2 regions of the Pseudomonas weihenstephanensis genome follow, and region 2 is predicted to be linked to the other one. Evidence: riboswitches for the same ligand, from Rfam matches in the RefSeq annotation. Region 2 holds a riboswitch; the other holds the start of a gene.
What was found. A riboswitch is a leader RNA that binds a small molecule or an ion and turns the genes downstream of it on or off. The one in region 2 is predicted to bind manganese.

Region 1: it holds a riboswitch for manganese, as region 2 does, so the genes downstream of both, GYN01_RS05925 (TMEM165/GDT1 family protein) here and mntP (manganese efflux pump MntP) in region 2, are expected to answer to the same signal.

What each region holds. Positions count from the first base shown of each region.
Region 1 covers NZ_JAAEBV010000001.1:1,303,177-1,310,675, forward strand. Annotated here, with positions in the region: gene GYN01_RS05900 (DUF1302 domain-containing protein) at 1-649, opposite strand, end outside; gene GYN01_RS05905 (fatty acid--CoA ligase) at 742-2,394, opposite strand; gene GYN01_RS05910 (LysE family translocator) at 2,500-3,129, opposite strand; gene GYN01_RS05915 (2-hydroxyacid dehydrogenase) at 3,210-4,175, shown strand; gene GYN01_RS05920 (class I SAM-dependent methyltransferase) at 4,206-5,204, shown strand; yybP-ykoY riboswitch at 5,254-5,375, shown strand; gene GYN01_RS05925 (TMEM165/GDT1 family protein) at 5,466-6,050, shown strand; gene GYN01_RS05930 (M48 family metallopeptidase) at 6,185-7,006, opposite strand; gene GYN01_RS05935 (SOS response-associated peptidase) at 7,052-7,499, opposite strand, start outside.
Region 2 covers NZ_JAAEBV010000008.1:48,017-55,515, forward strand. Annotated here, with positions in the region: gene GYN01_RS20485 (TonB-dependent siderophore receptor) at 1-1,806, opposite strand, end outside; gene GYN01_RS20490 (sugar transporter) at 2,169-3,365, shown strand; gene mntP (manganese efflux pump MntP) at 3,410-3,979, opposite strand; yybP-ykoY riboswitch at 3,987-4,156, opposite strand; gene GYN01_RS20500 (metallophosphoesterase) at 4,308-5,438, shown strand; gene GYN01_RS20505 (YqaA family protein) at 5,435-5,878, opposite strand; gene GYN01_RS20510 (ferredoxin reductase family protein) at 5,983-7,236, opposite strand; gene GYN01_RS20515 (alpha/beta hydrolase) at 7,363-7,499, opposite strand, start outside.

The DNA.
Region 1 (7,499 bases), on a different contig from region 2:
CCGTGAGGTTCTGCGAGAGGTAAAAAAGATTGACCGGCACCAGACCGTCTTTGTATTCAGTCCCCGGCCGACGATAGGCCGCCATCTGCGTCGGGTTGATAGCATTTATACCGCCGCCGATAAACGCGCCTTCACCCCAGTTGACCACTTGCTTACCCAAACGCACGGCGCCTGGCTGATCGGCAATGACATAGTTGTGGTACACGAACGCGTCGAGCCACTGCGCGCCAGCCGACTGCGCTGATGCCTTGCGCCCCCTGTCACTGATGTCTTTGAATGGGCGGCTGTCATCTTGCAGTTCGAAGTCGTACCAATACTTGCCGCGAACATAAAGACCGCTGTCGCCGTACTTCAACTCCAGGCCGTGAACACCCATCAACACTTTGGAGAAGGTTTCGCCGCGATGGAAATTAAGACGGCCATCGTCCGAGATCTGCGAATGACCGGTGCCACCGTTGTTGGCGCCGATCAGCGAATGATCGGCCTTGGCAGTGGACCAACTGGCGCCGATCGACAACTCGGAATCCAGCTGAACCTCGACATCGCCCACATTGAAACTCACGCCCCAGGCAGGCCCGGCGAGCGTCGCGGCGAAACTGACTGCCAGTGGCAGTTGGGCTCGGCGCCAGAACCGGTGGACTGAGGGCATTGATACTTCTCCGTGGGTACGTCGCAATAAGCCCGCAAGGATGAAGGAAAACCAGATTTTGACAAGATCAACGGTGACGCAGCACGCAGCGGCTAGGCAAACGAGGTCAATTGCCCCCGAATACGTTTTTTATCCAGCTTGCCGACGCTGGTTTTAGGGATTTCATCGACCAGCGCCAGGCTGGCCGGAATCGCCCACGGGCGGATCGTACCTTCGTCAACAAAGGGCTGGAGGTGCACTTTGAGCATCGCCGCGTCGAAATCAGCTTTGGCGGCCACGACCAGCATCGCCACCGGTCGCTCGCCCCACTGCGCATCCGGCACCCCGACCACAGCCACTTCACGCACGGCCGGGTGACGGCTGATCAGGTCTTCCAGCTCAAGCGATGACACCCATTCGCCGCCGCTTTTTATGACGTCTTTGATCCGGTCACGGATGTCGATTTCGCCCCGACTGTCGAGGGTCGCCACGTCGCCGGTGTGCAGCCAGCCTTGCGCCCACAATTGCGCGCCTTTCTCGGGTTCATGCAAATAGCTGCCGGTTAACCAGGGTGCGCGCAGCACCAATTCACCTTGAGTTTCGCCATCGTGCGGGAGAAACCGCCCCTGCTCATCAACGATGCCCACTTGCACCAATGGCCCGGGCACCCCGGCACGTATTCGGTGGCTAATGCGCTCTTCGGTTGAACCGGCCCAAGCCGCGTCGTCCAGGTGCGCGCAAGACACCAGCGGCCCGGATTCGGACATGCCATAAGCCCCGGTCAACTCGATGCCGCGAGCCTTGGCCGCGCGGTACAGGGTGCGACTCAAAGCACTGCCGCCGACAATAATTTTCCACCCCTTGAAGTCGGTGCCCTGCGCGCCTTGGGCGTTAAGCAACATTTGCAAAATGGTGGGCACGCAATGAGAAAACGTCACCTGCTCGCGACGCCACAATGCAAGCAACTGTTCAGGTTCGTAACGCCCCGGATACACCTGTTTAAGCCCCAACATTGTCGCCAGATACGGCATGCCCCACGCATGCACATGGAACATCGGGGTGATCGGCATGTACACATCGCTGCTACCCAACAGACGCTCAGCAGGCACGCTGCCCAGGATCGTCGAAACACCCAGGGTGTGCAGCACTAACTGGCGATGAGTGAAATACACCCCCTTGGGATTGCCAGTCGTGCCGGTGGTGTAAAAGGTCGTGGCTACCGAGTTCTCGTCGAAGTCTTCGAAGGCATAGTCAGGGCTGGCCGCTGCCAACAGTTGCTCGTATTCGCCAACGCAATCAGGCAACTGAGCCACCATCTGCGGGGTGTCGGTCAACAGCAGGGTTTTCTCGACGGTCAATAATTGCGGGGCGATGGACTGATACAGCGCGACGAAATCACTGTTGACCAGCACAAAGCGGTCTTGCGCGTGGTTCATCGTGTAGAGGATTTGTTCGGGCGATAAACGTACGTTAATGGTGTGGACCACCGCGCCAAGCATCGGGATAGCAAACATGCACTCAAGGTAGCGATGGCTGTCCCAATCCATGACCGCCACCGTGTCGCCCGCCTTGACCCCGGCGCGGGTCAGTACATTGGCCAACCGGGCAATGCGTTCGTTGAGCGTGCCGTAGGAGTAACGGCGCTGGTCGCGATAAACGATTTCACGCGAGGCTTCGTAGCGGCGCCCCGACCACAACAATTGCTTGATCAGTAGAGGAGCTGCATACGCCGCTGGCGTAGGCGCAATAACGCGAGTCTGCAACATGAATGCCCCCCAATGAGTGAACGATCAACGTCGTCTTGGGGATAACTCTAGTCGCTCGCGAAAAAAACCCAATCATTCACAACCGTGATTGGGTTTCAAAACACGTCAGTTCATTTCGGTAAAGGCCAGTTTCACGCCCAGCGCGACCAGCACTGCGCCCATGGTGCGGTCAAACCAATGCCCCATACGTGCAAAACCGGTGCGCACGCGCTGATGGCTAAACAGCATTGCCACCATGCAAAACCACAGCCCTGTGGCAACTGCCAGATACACGCCGTACCCCGCCTGAATCGACAACGGCGTGTGCGGGTTGATGACCACGGTGAACAACGACAGGAAGAACAATGTGGCCTTGGGGTTCAAACCATTGGTCACAAAGCCCGAGGTAAAGGCGCCGCGTGCGGTGCGCTCACCCACCGGCAGGGCCGTGGCCAGCGCCGCCGGGTCGGCCGGTTTGGCCCGCAGTGCCTTGATACCGATGTACAGCAGGTAAGCGGCTGCCAGCCATTTCAAGGCGTTAAACAACACAATCGACTGCGACACAATGATGCCGATACCCAGCAGCGAGTACCCCACATGGACAAAAATCGCCGTGCCCACTCCGAACGCCGTAAACATGCCCGCGCGACGACCGTGGGTCACACTTTCACGCACGACTACGGCAAAATCCGGCCCTGGGCTGGCCACCGCCAACAGGTGAATCAGGGCGACGGTCAAGAATTCTGTCCAATACATGCACGGCTCCATTACAAATTGTTTCTTCTGATAGTCTCGCCACATTACGCCTTCATTTCACAGTACAAAAGGTACAGTTGATGACGAACACTCACCGCGCCGTATTCCTCGATCACCCCTCACTGGACCTGGGTGATCTTGACCTCAGCCCCCTGCGCCAGTGTTTCAATACGTTGCAGTTGTACACCGATACGACGCCAGCCAACGTGGTCGAACGCTTGCAAGGTGCCAGCGTCGTCATCAGCAATAAAATCCTGCTGAACGCCGACACCCTCGCCCAGTGTCCGGACCTGAAGCTGATTTTGGTCGCCGCCACGGGCACCAACAACGTAGACCTTGAGGCGGCCCGGGCGCACGGCATGGTTGTCGCCAACTGCCAGGGTTACGGCACGCCCTCTGTGGCACAGCACACCTTGATGTTGCTGCTGGCACTGGCCACGCGCGTCATCGACTACCAAAAAGCCGTGTCCGCAGGTGAGTGGCAAACCGCCAAACAATTCTGCCTGCTGGACTTCCCGATTGTTGAACTAGAAGGTAAAACCCTCGGCCTGTTCGGTCATGGGGAGCTGGGCAGCGCCGTGGCAAAACTGGCCGAAGCCTTTGGCATGCGGGTTTTGCTCGGGCAGATCCCGGGCCGCCCTGCTCGCCCCGATCGTCTGGCGCTGAACGAATTGCTGCCTCAGGTCGATGCCGTGACCTTTCACTGCCCGCTCAATGAGCACACGCGTCACTTTATCGGCGCCCCGCAGTTGGCATTGCTCAAGCCCGGCGCCTTCGTCATCAACACGGCGCGCGGCGGCATGATCGACGAACAGGCCCTGGCCGATGCCTTGCGCAGTGGCCATTTAGGCGGCGCTGCCACCGACGTGTTGAGTGTTGAACCACCACGCGACGGCAACCCGTTGCTGGCGGCTGACATCCCGCGCCTGATCATTACTCCGCACAGCGCCTGGGGCAGCCGCGAAGCCCGACAGCGAATCGTGGGGCAATTAAGCGAAAACGCCCAAGCGTTCTTCAACGGTACAGCGCTGCGGGTCGTCAGTTGATAAACTGCGCCCCTTTTTGAGGAGCAGATTATGGATCCGCGCAGTGAAGTACTGCTTCGCCAGCCCGAATACTTTCAAGGTGAGGTGCTGTTAGTCGGCCTGCCGCCGGACGATTTGCTGGGCCAGCTGCCCAATGCTCACGGTTGGTGCTGGCACGCAGGCGATCAAACCGCACTGGACGCCCGCTTTGCCGGGCGCGTGCACTTCGGGGTTGAATTAGCCGAGCGCTCATTTGACACCGCCGTGGTGTTTTTGCCCAAGTCCAAAGAACTGAGCGACTACGTCCTTAACGCCGTGGCCGCCCGTTTGCCCAATGCCGATGTGTTTTTGGTGGGTGAAAAGAAAGGGGGCATTGAAGGCGCCTCCAAACAGCTGGCAGCGTTCGGCAAGCCGCGCAAACTCGACAGCGCACGGCATTGCCAACTGTGGCAAGTCACCGTGGACACCGCACCCGCCGCTCCTGTACTGGCCCAACTGGCGCAACATTACGAGCTGCCGCTGGCCGAAGGTCCGCTCAACGTCGTCAGCTTGCCGGGCGTGTTCAGCCACGGCCGTCTGGACCGTGGCAGTGCTTTGCTGCTCGAAAACCTCGACAAACTGCCCAGCGGCCATGTGCTGGACTTCGGCTGCGGCGCGGGTGTGCTAGGCGCCGCCGTCAAACGTCGCTATCCGCACAACACTGTCACGCTGCTCGACGTGGATGCATTCGCCACCGCCAGCAGCCGTTTGACATTGGCCGCCAATGGCCTGGAAGCCGAAGTGATTACCGGCGACGGTATCGATGCGGCGCCGATGGGTTTGAACTCAATTTTGAGCAACCCACCGTTCCATGTCGGCGTCCACACGGACTACCACGCCACCGAAAACTTGCTGAAAAAAGCGGTCAAACATCTGAAATCAGGTGGCGAACTTCGGATTGTTGCCAACAGCTTCCTGCGCTACCAGCCCCTGATCGAAGAGCATTTTGGCGCCTGCGCGGTCAAGGCCCAAGGCCAGGGATTTCGGATTTACAGCGCAAAGCGTCGATAAGACGATTTGAAAAACAAGGCTTGCCGGATCGGATTTGCATAGGCAGAATCCGCTCCGTCCTAGGGGAGTAGTCTCCTCTGAGCTTCACGCTCATCCGGCATACGTCAACATACTTGGTCAACAGACCATGGCGTATGCGACCCAGGTGTCCGCACAGACGGACCGGGGTTTGACAAGACCTATGACACGAACACCTTACCCGGGGCGGGAAGGCTGTACGTGTCATAGCCGTGTCGACCCGCCCCTGGAAACCACCTGATGATGCTCGACTCCTTACTTGTTCCAACTGCAATCGTTGCCTTGGCCGAAATCGGCGACAAGACGCAACTGCTCGCACTCATTCTCGCTGCGCGCTTTCGCAAGCCCTGGCCCATTATTGCTGGCATCGTGGTCGCGACCCTGGCCAACCATGCGGCGGCGGGTGCTGTTGGCGCCTGGTTCAGCACCTTCTTCAGCGATGCAATGCTGCACTGGATTCTTGCGGCGAGCTTTACCGCCACCGCCTTGTGGACGTTGGTGCCGGACAAGATGGACGACGACGAAGCCAGTACTGCACGCAAGTACGGCCCTTTCGTGACCACCCTGATCACTTTCTTCATTGCTGAAATCGGCGACAAAACCCAAGTGGCAACCGTCATGCTTGCGGCGCAGTACCCCGATTTGTGGCTGGTGATTATCGGCACCACGCTGGGCATGCTGATTGCCAACGTGCCAGTGGTATTGGCGGGTAATTTTGCGGCCGACAAACTGCCGCTGACCCTGATCCGTCGCCTGGCGGCGGGTGCGTTTGTCGTCTTGGCTGCCGTGGCGGTGTACAAGGCCATGGTGATCAGTGGCTGGGTTTAAGCGCCCGACGTGAAATCAGCCCTCACCCTACCCCTCTCCCAAAAGGAGAGGGGACTGATTGGGGGTGTTTCAAATCTTCAGCGGGCGACAAACGTTGCGTAATCCACAGTTTCAAACACCCCTCACCCCAGCCGTTACTGGGTTTTCGGCGCCTGTTGATAAAGCGGCATCACCTTGGGAATCGCCGCTTCCAATGCTGCAATCCGGCTGCTGGACGCCGGGTGAGTGCTCATGAATTCAGGGGGCGCGTTCTGCGACTCCTGCGCCATTTTCTGCCACAAGGTGATCGCAGCGTTCGGGTTGTAGCCCGCACGAGCCGCCAACTCAAGACCGATCAGATCCGCCTCGTTTTCGTTGCTGCGGCTGTTAGGCAAGGTCAGGCTGTAATTCACCACGGTATCGGCTAATTGCATGCTGTCTTGCCCCAAGCCCAACAACGCGCCCGCCCCCTGCTTGGCGATTTCAATACCATAGGCTTTGGACATGGACTCGCGACCGTGTTCGCGCAAGGCGTGAGCAATCTCATGACCCATGATCGCGGCGATTTCATCGTCGCTCAGCTTGAGCTGATCAATGATCCCGCTATAAAAGATGATTTTGCCGCCAGGGCCGCAGTTGGCGTTGAGTTCATCACTCTTGATCAGGTTGACCTCCCAATCCCATTGCGCAGCATCCGGGCGAAACGCCGGTGCCTGGGCAATCAGTCGGTTAGCGATGGCTTGCAAGCGTTTAGCGTTGGCGCCGGTTTTGTCCAATGCGCCTTTGGTGTTCGCCTCGCTGACCGTTTGCTGGTACGACTGCGCGTACATCTGATCGACCTGCTGGCTGGAGAGCATGCTGAACATGTATTGCTTGCGCTCAACCCCGACCGCACCCGCCTTGGTCGTATTGACCGCCTGACACCCGCCGAGCAACAGCCCTGCGCCGATCACGCACACTACCGCTAACTTACCCATCACGACTCTCCATAAAGATGGCGCGTATCGTAGCAGACACACCCGTCAACCCGGCGTCAGACATTCCGGTGCATTGAGCTTGGGATCATTGACCAGGTTGGCCAACGGCCGCTCACGCAGCGCCGATTGCGGGCTGGCCAGCAGGGCTTGCAACACATGCAGCGGGGTTTCGGGGTCCAGCCACGCACGCTGGCCGTCTTCGTCCAGAATCAACGGCCGCCGCTGACTGGCGGCCGCCTGAGTGATGACCGCGGTGCTCAACCACTCGTGACCTTCCACCGGATAGGCTTCCCAAATCGCCGCAAAAAACAGCGATGCACCTTCACCCGGTGTCAGCCAATACGGACGCTTACGCGTGGTACCGCGCCACTCATAAAAGCCGTTGGCCGGCAGCAGACAGCGACGCTGACGAAAGGCATCGCGAAACATGGGTTGTTCGACCAGGGTCTCCGCGCGCGCATGCGCAGGCGTGCGGGACAGGTCGGTCAGCCAG
Region 2 (7,499 bases):
CGTGCCGCTACCCGATACCCGTGAGCGGATGGCCGCAACACTTGCAGACACCTGCAAGCGCTGAGTCACCCAGCCGTTAGCCGCCAATTCCAGGCCGGTGTTTTTCTGCTCGCCCTGCTGCACGTAGGTGAAGTGGCCAGCGCCATCGGGTTGCGAATACGAGTACGCCTGGCGCATCTGGAACAGCGTGGCGCTGAGGCTCAGGCGCTGCCAGTCGTACTTGAGCCCGGCTTCGATCTGGCGCGACACACTGGGCGCCAGGATCTCGAAGGCATTGCTGGCAAACCACGGCGCCGTGCCACCCAGCGACAAGCCTTTGCTGTAGCGGGTGTAGAGCGACAGGTTGTGCAGCGGTTTGTAGATCAGCGCTGCCTGCGGCAGGAATTCGTAGCGTTGGGTGTGGCGCGTGGTGTCACCGCTGTCGTCGAAGGTTTTTTCATCCAGGCGTACTTCACGCCCGCCCAATACGGTTTGCCATTGCTCGTTGAAGCTGATGCGATCGTTGAAGAACACCCCATATTGGCGGCTGTCGAGGCGTCGGTGGCTGTCGTTCAAGGCACCGTTGTAGCGCGGGTAGTCTGCGGGTTCGGCGTTGATATTAGCGCTGCCGATCCACTCCATGATCGAGGTGCGGTTATTCACTACGCGGCGCAAGGCGCTGCTGCCCACCGTCAATTCATGGCGCAGGCCGCCCGTATTGAAACTGCCGCTGAGGGTGGCTTGGGCCTCGTCGTTGCGCCGAGTGTCATCGGGGCTGCGGAAGTCGTAAATGTCGTAGCCGCCTTCCGGGGTGAAATAGTTGCCTTGTGAGCACGCGTCGCCTGTCGCGCATCCGCCCCAGGCAAAGGCGCTGTAGTCGTCGATCACCACTTTGCTGCGTGAGGCGCTGAGGGTGCCTTTCCAGTTGTCGCTGAAGCGGTACTCAAAGTTGCCGTTCATGTTCAGCGAGTCGATGGTGACGGGCTTTGAGCCGCTTTGATGGCCCAGCAGTTTTTTTGGCGAGGCGTCATGGGGCAGTTCAGTGCCGCCCAGCAGTTGGTAACCGGGCACTGAACGTTGTTCTTTGGTCTGGTATTCGACATCCAGTTGCAGCAGCGCATCAGGGCTGATGTTCCAATCGAAGGCCAGCGACACGAAATCGCGCTGGCCATTGGCGTGCTCAACGTAAGAGTGGATGTCTTCATGGGCCACGTTGGCGCGCAGGCCAAATTGTTGCTCACTGCCAAACCAGCCGCCGACGTCGGTGGCGATGTAACCGCTACCACGCTCGTCGGTGGACACCGTTACCGAGCGCACATCGGCTGCGCGTTTGGTCACATAGTTGACCAAACCGCCGGGTTCCGACATGCCGGTTTGCAAGCCAGAAAGGCCTTTGAGCAGTTCCACTTGCTGCTTGTTCTCAAGCCCGACGTTTTGCTCGCCAGCGATGGTGCGCCCGTTGATTTTGTAGCTGCTGGCCGCGTTCAGCGAGAAACCGCGCACGACAAAGTTCTGGTAATAACCGATGGGGGCATAGCTTTCGCCGACCGACGCGTCATTTTTTAACACGTCGCTGAGCAGGCGCGCCTGTTGGTCGTTGATCAGCGCCTCATTGAACACCGAAATCGAAGCCGGGGTGTCGAGCAACGGTGCCGCGTCAAACCCGCCGACCGATGCCGTGTCGGCCTGATAGCCCATGCTGTCCTGGCCGGTGACCGAAATGGCGGGTAACTCGGTTTCACCGGCGTGAGCCGTTTGCACGGCGCTGGTGACCAGCAGGCTGAAACTCAAGGCATTGAATGCAAGACGCGGCGAAGGCTTGACCATGAACACTCCTGAACAGCCCCGCGCCTGCTGGCCTGTGCACGCTGGCGCCGGCACGGGGAGATGTTGCCTGGCTGGTTGCCAGATCTTTGAGGCGCGCAGGGTAGCATCTCTGGGCTGCGCACTAACCTGTTTGGGGTAGTGCACGGTTGACGCGGGGCACAGGCACCCGTGCGACAAAATGTCTCGCGCGCTCAATCGATGTGCACTAACGTTTGGGGCAGATGCCTATAGAATGCCGCACTGTGTGGCTCAGGCGGCTGACCCGCTGCGCATGGCACGTGTTGTGAATGCAAAAAGCATGTGCCGGGGAGGTCGAGTCATGGGCCTGTTAGATCATCGATAGCGAGTAGTACACCCTTTAAATGAGCACTCCCAACGTTTCATCCAATGCCAATTGGCAACCGGTCATCGCGCTGGCGCTGGCCGCGTTTGTGTTCAATACCACCGAATTTGTGCCCGTGGGCCTGCTGAGTGCGATAGGTGCCAGTTTTGATATGACCACCGCCAGTGTCGGGCTGATGCTCACGATTTATGCGTGGGTCGTGTCGCTGACCTCGCTGCCGATCATGTTGCTGACGCGCAACGTGGAGCGGCGCAAGTTGCTGTTGATCCTCTTTGGCATGTTTATCGCCAGCCATGTGCTGTCCAGTGTGGCGTCCAACTTCGGCATCCTGATGCTCAGCCGAATTGGTGTCGCGTTGTCCCATGCACTGTTCTGGTCCATCACCGCGTCGTTGGCGGTGCGTCTGGCGCCAGAAGGCAAACAGGTGCAAGCACTGGGCTTATTGGCGACCGGCACCTCACTGGCAATGGTCTTGGGGATTCCGCTGGGCCGACTGCTGGGCGAGGCGATGGGCTGGCGCACCACATTTTTGGTGATTGCCGGTTTTGCCGTGGTGTTGGTGTTTTGGCTGGCGCGAACGTTGCCGCTGTTGCCGAGCCAAAACTCGGGCTCGCTCAGAAGCTTGCCGGTGCTGTTCAAGCGTCCGGCGCTGGTGGCCGTTTACGTGCTGACCGCGATGGTGGTCACCGCGCAGTTCACCGCTTACAGCTACATCGAACCGTTCATTCAGACCGTGGCGGGGATGAGTGGCAATGTGGTGACGATCATTTTGCTGCTGTTTGGCGGCGCCGGGATCATTGGTTCGCTGTTGTTCAGCGTGTTGCATCGCCATAGCCCGCAACGCTTTCTGGTGGTTGCCGTGTCAGTGCTGGCCGTGTGCCTGGCGTTGCTGTTGCCGCTCAGTGGTAAAGAGTCGTATCTGGCCACGTTAAGCCTGTTCTGGGGCATGGCTATCATGTGCTTCGGGTTGGCGTTGCAATCGCGGGTGCTGATGCTGGCACCTGATGCCACGGACGTGGCGATGGCCATGTTCTCCGGCATCTACAACATTGGTATCGGGGGCGGGGCACTGCTGGGCAGTTGGGTCGGCGCAAACGCGGGTTACGCCTACATTGGCGTAACCGGCGGCGGACTGGCGGGTGTGGCCTTGGCGATTTATTGCGTGAGCATGTACCGGATCAGCCGTTCTGCCGCACACAGCACGCCGCAAGACTGAGTGTCGAAGCCCCTGCCGCGATGGCGGCAGAGGCTTCACGTGGCTTACACCGCGCTCAAATGTTCATACAGGATGGTCGCGCCCACCAACATCAACACCACGCCGCCGATGATTTCGGCGCGCTTGCCGACCCAACTGCCCAGCGCACGGCCGAGCAAGGTGCCGATCACGACCATAGTCATGGTCGCCAGGCCGATGGCTGCCGCCGCGACCCAAATGTTCACCTCCACAAACGCCAGGCCGACGCCCACGGCGAGCGCATCGATGCTGGTGGCAATGGCTGTGAGCACCAGAACCCAGAACGAGTGCTGCGCGGGCTTTTCTTCGCTTTGTTGGTCGTCGGGTTTAACCCCGTTGTACATCATGTACAGCCCCAACCCCAGCAGCAGGGTGAAGGCGATCCAGTGATCCCATTGGGTGACATAACTGCTGGCGGCCTGGCCGATGGCCCAGCCAATCACGGGGGTGATGGCTTCGATCACACCAAAAATCAATCCGGTGCGCAGGGCTTGGCTGAAACGCGGTTTATGCAGGCTGGAACCTTTGCCAATGGCCGCAGCAAAAGCGTCCGTCGACATGGCAAAGGCGAGAAAAATCAAGGCAATTGGGTTCACGGCTATGGTCCAGTCGGGCGCAAGACAACGACATGACACTGCGCGCCCGACTTCAGCACAGGTATGACGTTGGTCTCGCAAATCCTGACGGATGCCCTGGCCACGGCTGGTTGCCGAGAATGTTGACCAGAGCGCCGCCACGTAAATGGCGACCTGCTACTCCCCAAAGAGGCGCGTAGCATAACAGCCAGGTGTGAAAATTGTGTGAAGCCTGCCCCTCAGCCAATGCCTGCGCGGTATTCACAATGAGACGGGCGAACGGTTGCAATGACATCACCGGCTTGTCACTCTCTGCGCCGTACACCTCAGGTCTGGACAGGAAATAAGCATGTTTCATGTGGTTACTGCATTCATCGCGCTGTATGTAATGGTGCGCTTCATCTGGCCATTGCGTGTCAGCCTGCCCTGCAAGTGGGTGCTCAGCGCGTTGCTGTTGCTGGTGGCCGAGCATCACCTGATCACCCGCAATGTGTTTGGCAGCATGGCGTCGCCCGAACTACCCGGTGAGGTGTTGATTGCGCTGGGCTGGGCGTTTGGCAGTCTGATCGTGCTGGCACTGCTGCTGTTAGTGCGCGATGTGATCGGCTTGCTGACGTATTTTGTCTCACCTCAAAACGGTCGTGAACTGCTGCGCAATCGGCGCCTGAATGCCGCTCTGGGCATCATCAGCGTCGGCTTGTCGTTATTGGGCGTGTGGCAAGCGATACGCGTGCCGGATGTAAAAAACATTGAAGTCACGGTGCCGCATTTGCCGCCGCAAATGGACGGCTTGCGGCTGGTGCAACTGACCGACCTGCACGCCAGCCGACTGCTGCAAGCGCCGTGGATGCAGGCGGTGGTCGAAAAAACCAATGCCCTGCAACCGGATCTGATTGTGATCACCGGCGACCTGGTGGACGGTACCCCGCAAGCCCGTGCAGCCGATGTGCAACCCTTGCAGCAGCTCAGCGCCCGGTATGGCGTGTTTGCCATCCCCGGTAACCACGAATACTACGTTGACTACGTACACTGGTTGCCCGCGTTCGAACAGTTGGGCCTGCACATGTTGCTCAATGACCACGTGCTGGTGACCCATAACGGTCGGCAATTGGTACTGGCGGGTATCACCGACAAAGCGGCGGCGACCACGAGGTTACCGTTGCCGGACGTAGCCGCAGCCCTGCGCGATGCTCCGCAGGATGCCCCGGTCATCCTGCTCAGTCACCGCCCCATTGGCGCCCTGGCCAATGCCAGGCAAGGCGTCGGTCTGCAACTGTCGGGGCACACCCACGGCGGCCAAATCCTGGGGCCGCATCTATTGGCGCAATGGGCCAATCAGGGGTTTGTCTCGGGACTTTACGATGTGCAAGGCATGCAGCTTTACGTGAGCAACGGCACCGGGTTGTGGAACGGCTTTCCGATTCGGCTGGGTCGTGCGGCAGAAATCACTCACATCACCCTGCGCGCGCCAGCGCCCTAAGCGTTAATCCAGCCCAGCGTAAGGGCGGTTAACACTGCATACCGAGCCGCTTTGGCCAGCGTCACAATCAGCAAAAACCGCCAAAGCGGCTCGCGCATCACCCCGGCGATCAGGGTCAGAGGATCGCCAATGATCGGCACCCAACTGAGCAGCAACGACCAGCGGCCATAGCGCAGATAAAACTGCTGCGCTTTTTCAAGCTTTGTTTGGCTCACGGGAAACCAGCGCTTGTGACGAAAGCGCTCGACCGAGCGCCCCAGTAGCCAGTTGAACACCGACCCCAGCACATTGCCGAGTGTGGCGACGATCAACAGCACCACCACGCTGTAGTGGGCCGACACCAGCATGCCCACCAGCACCGCTTCGGACTGCATCGGCAACAGGGACGCCGCGCCAAATGCGGCGAGGAACAGCCCGATGTAACTGGTGAACTCGAACACTCAAAATCGCTCTGGCAGCTATGCAGCGCAGCCTTTTAGCATCAAATGGCATCTGCTGCCCATAAAAAAGGCGCTGCCTGAGCAGCGCCTGTACACCTTTACCCTCAGCGAAACTCAAACAACTCCACATGCAGATTCTTCTCGGGCACGCCGCACTCGCGCATCAGTTCGCGAACCCGCAGCAACAAGCCTTTTGGACCGCAGAAGCTGACATGCACCGTTGCCGGTGAAGTGTGGTTAAGGGCCTGGCGCAGGTGCGCGGCCAGTTGCTCGGTGCCCCCGCTATTGGCCACGAATGCCACGCCTCGTTGTTCGGCCACCTGTTGCAGTTGTTCGGCAGGCGGGAAGGCGCGGGCAGGGTTGAAGCAATAGATCAGGGTGGCGGCGTCGAAACGCTCGCCGTGCGGGTCTTGCAACCAGGCGATAAAGGGCGAGATGCCGACGCCTGCGCCAATCCAGATTTCCTTTGCCGCTTTGGCCGGGCGTTTGAAGCGCCCGTAAGGCGCGTAGAGGTCGGCAATCATGCCGATTTTGACCTGCTCGCGTAAGGCTTGGGTGTAGTCCCCCAAGGCCCGGATCACGAACTCAAGGTGGCCGTTTTCACGGTGGGCGCAGGCGATGGTGAAGGGGTGAGGCTCGCGCAGGCCTTTGTCCTTGAACGACAGAAACGCGAACTGACCGGCCTTGAAGGCAAAGCCTTTATCGATGGGGGCCAGGGTCAAGTGCACGGCGCCTTTGTCGCTGCGCACGTTGATCACGCGGTATTCACCGGCACGCGCCACGAACGGGTACAGCAGCAGCTTGTACAGCGCCGCTAATACGCCCAGTACGCAGAGCACGCCCAGCCAAATGCCCGCAGGGCTGAGCAGGGTGATGGGGGATTTGAAGCTCAGACCGTGCAGGATCACGATCAAAAACAGCGGGCCGGACAGTTTGTGCCACCAGCGCCATACGCTGTAGGGGATATTGCGGTTCAAGGCGAGCAGCACAATCATGCCCAGCGCGACGTAGCTCAACTGACGCACCATGCGCGTCCAGTATTTGGACAGCTCCACAATGGGCACGCTGTTCCACACCTCCAGGTTGGCTTTGAACACCAAATGGTACGAGGCAAACACCAGCGCCCAGATGCCCAGCCATTTGTGGGTGTCGTAGACACGGTCGAGGCCGCCGAACAGGTTTTCCACCACGCGCCAACGGCTGGCCAGCAGGCAAGACACGGCCATATACGCCAGCGCCGTGGCGCCGAGGATCAGACTCAGTGTGGCGGAGGTCAGCCACGTGTCAGCGGGGATTTCCAGCAGCAGTGTCAGTGCCGTTATCAACAAAATACCAACCAGCCAGTGCCAGTTCTTCACGGGGGTACTCCCATCATCAATCCGTTGTGCCTAAGACTGAAAACCGGCCCTCCTTGGGGTTTCAGGGAGGGCGGAGTCTAACGGGATGCGCGAAGAGGCCTGTGATCTCGGTCAAGCCAGGCCCGATTAGTCGATGTACAGCGTGTGCAGCACGTAGCGCAGCGAAGCGGGCAGGGTTTGGCCGTGACTCATGCCTTTGAACGGGTGGAACTGCACGTTCAGCCCCTCGATACCTTGTAAATCCGTGACCAGTTGCTGCATCC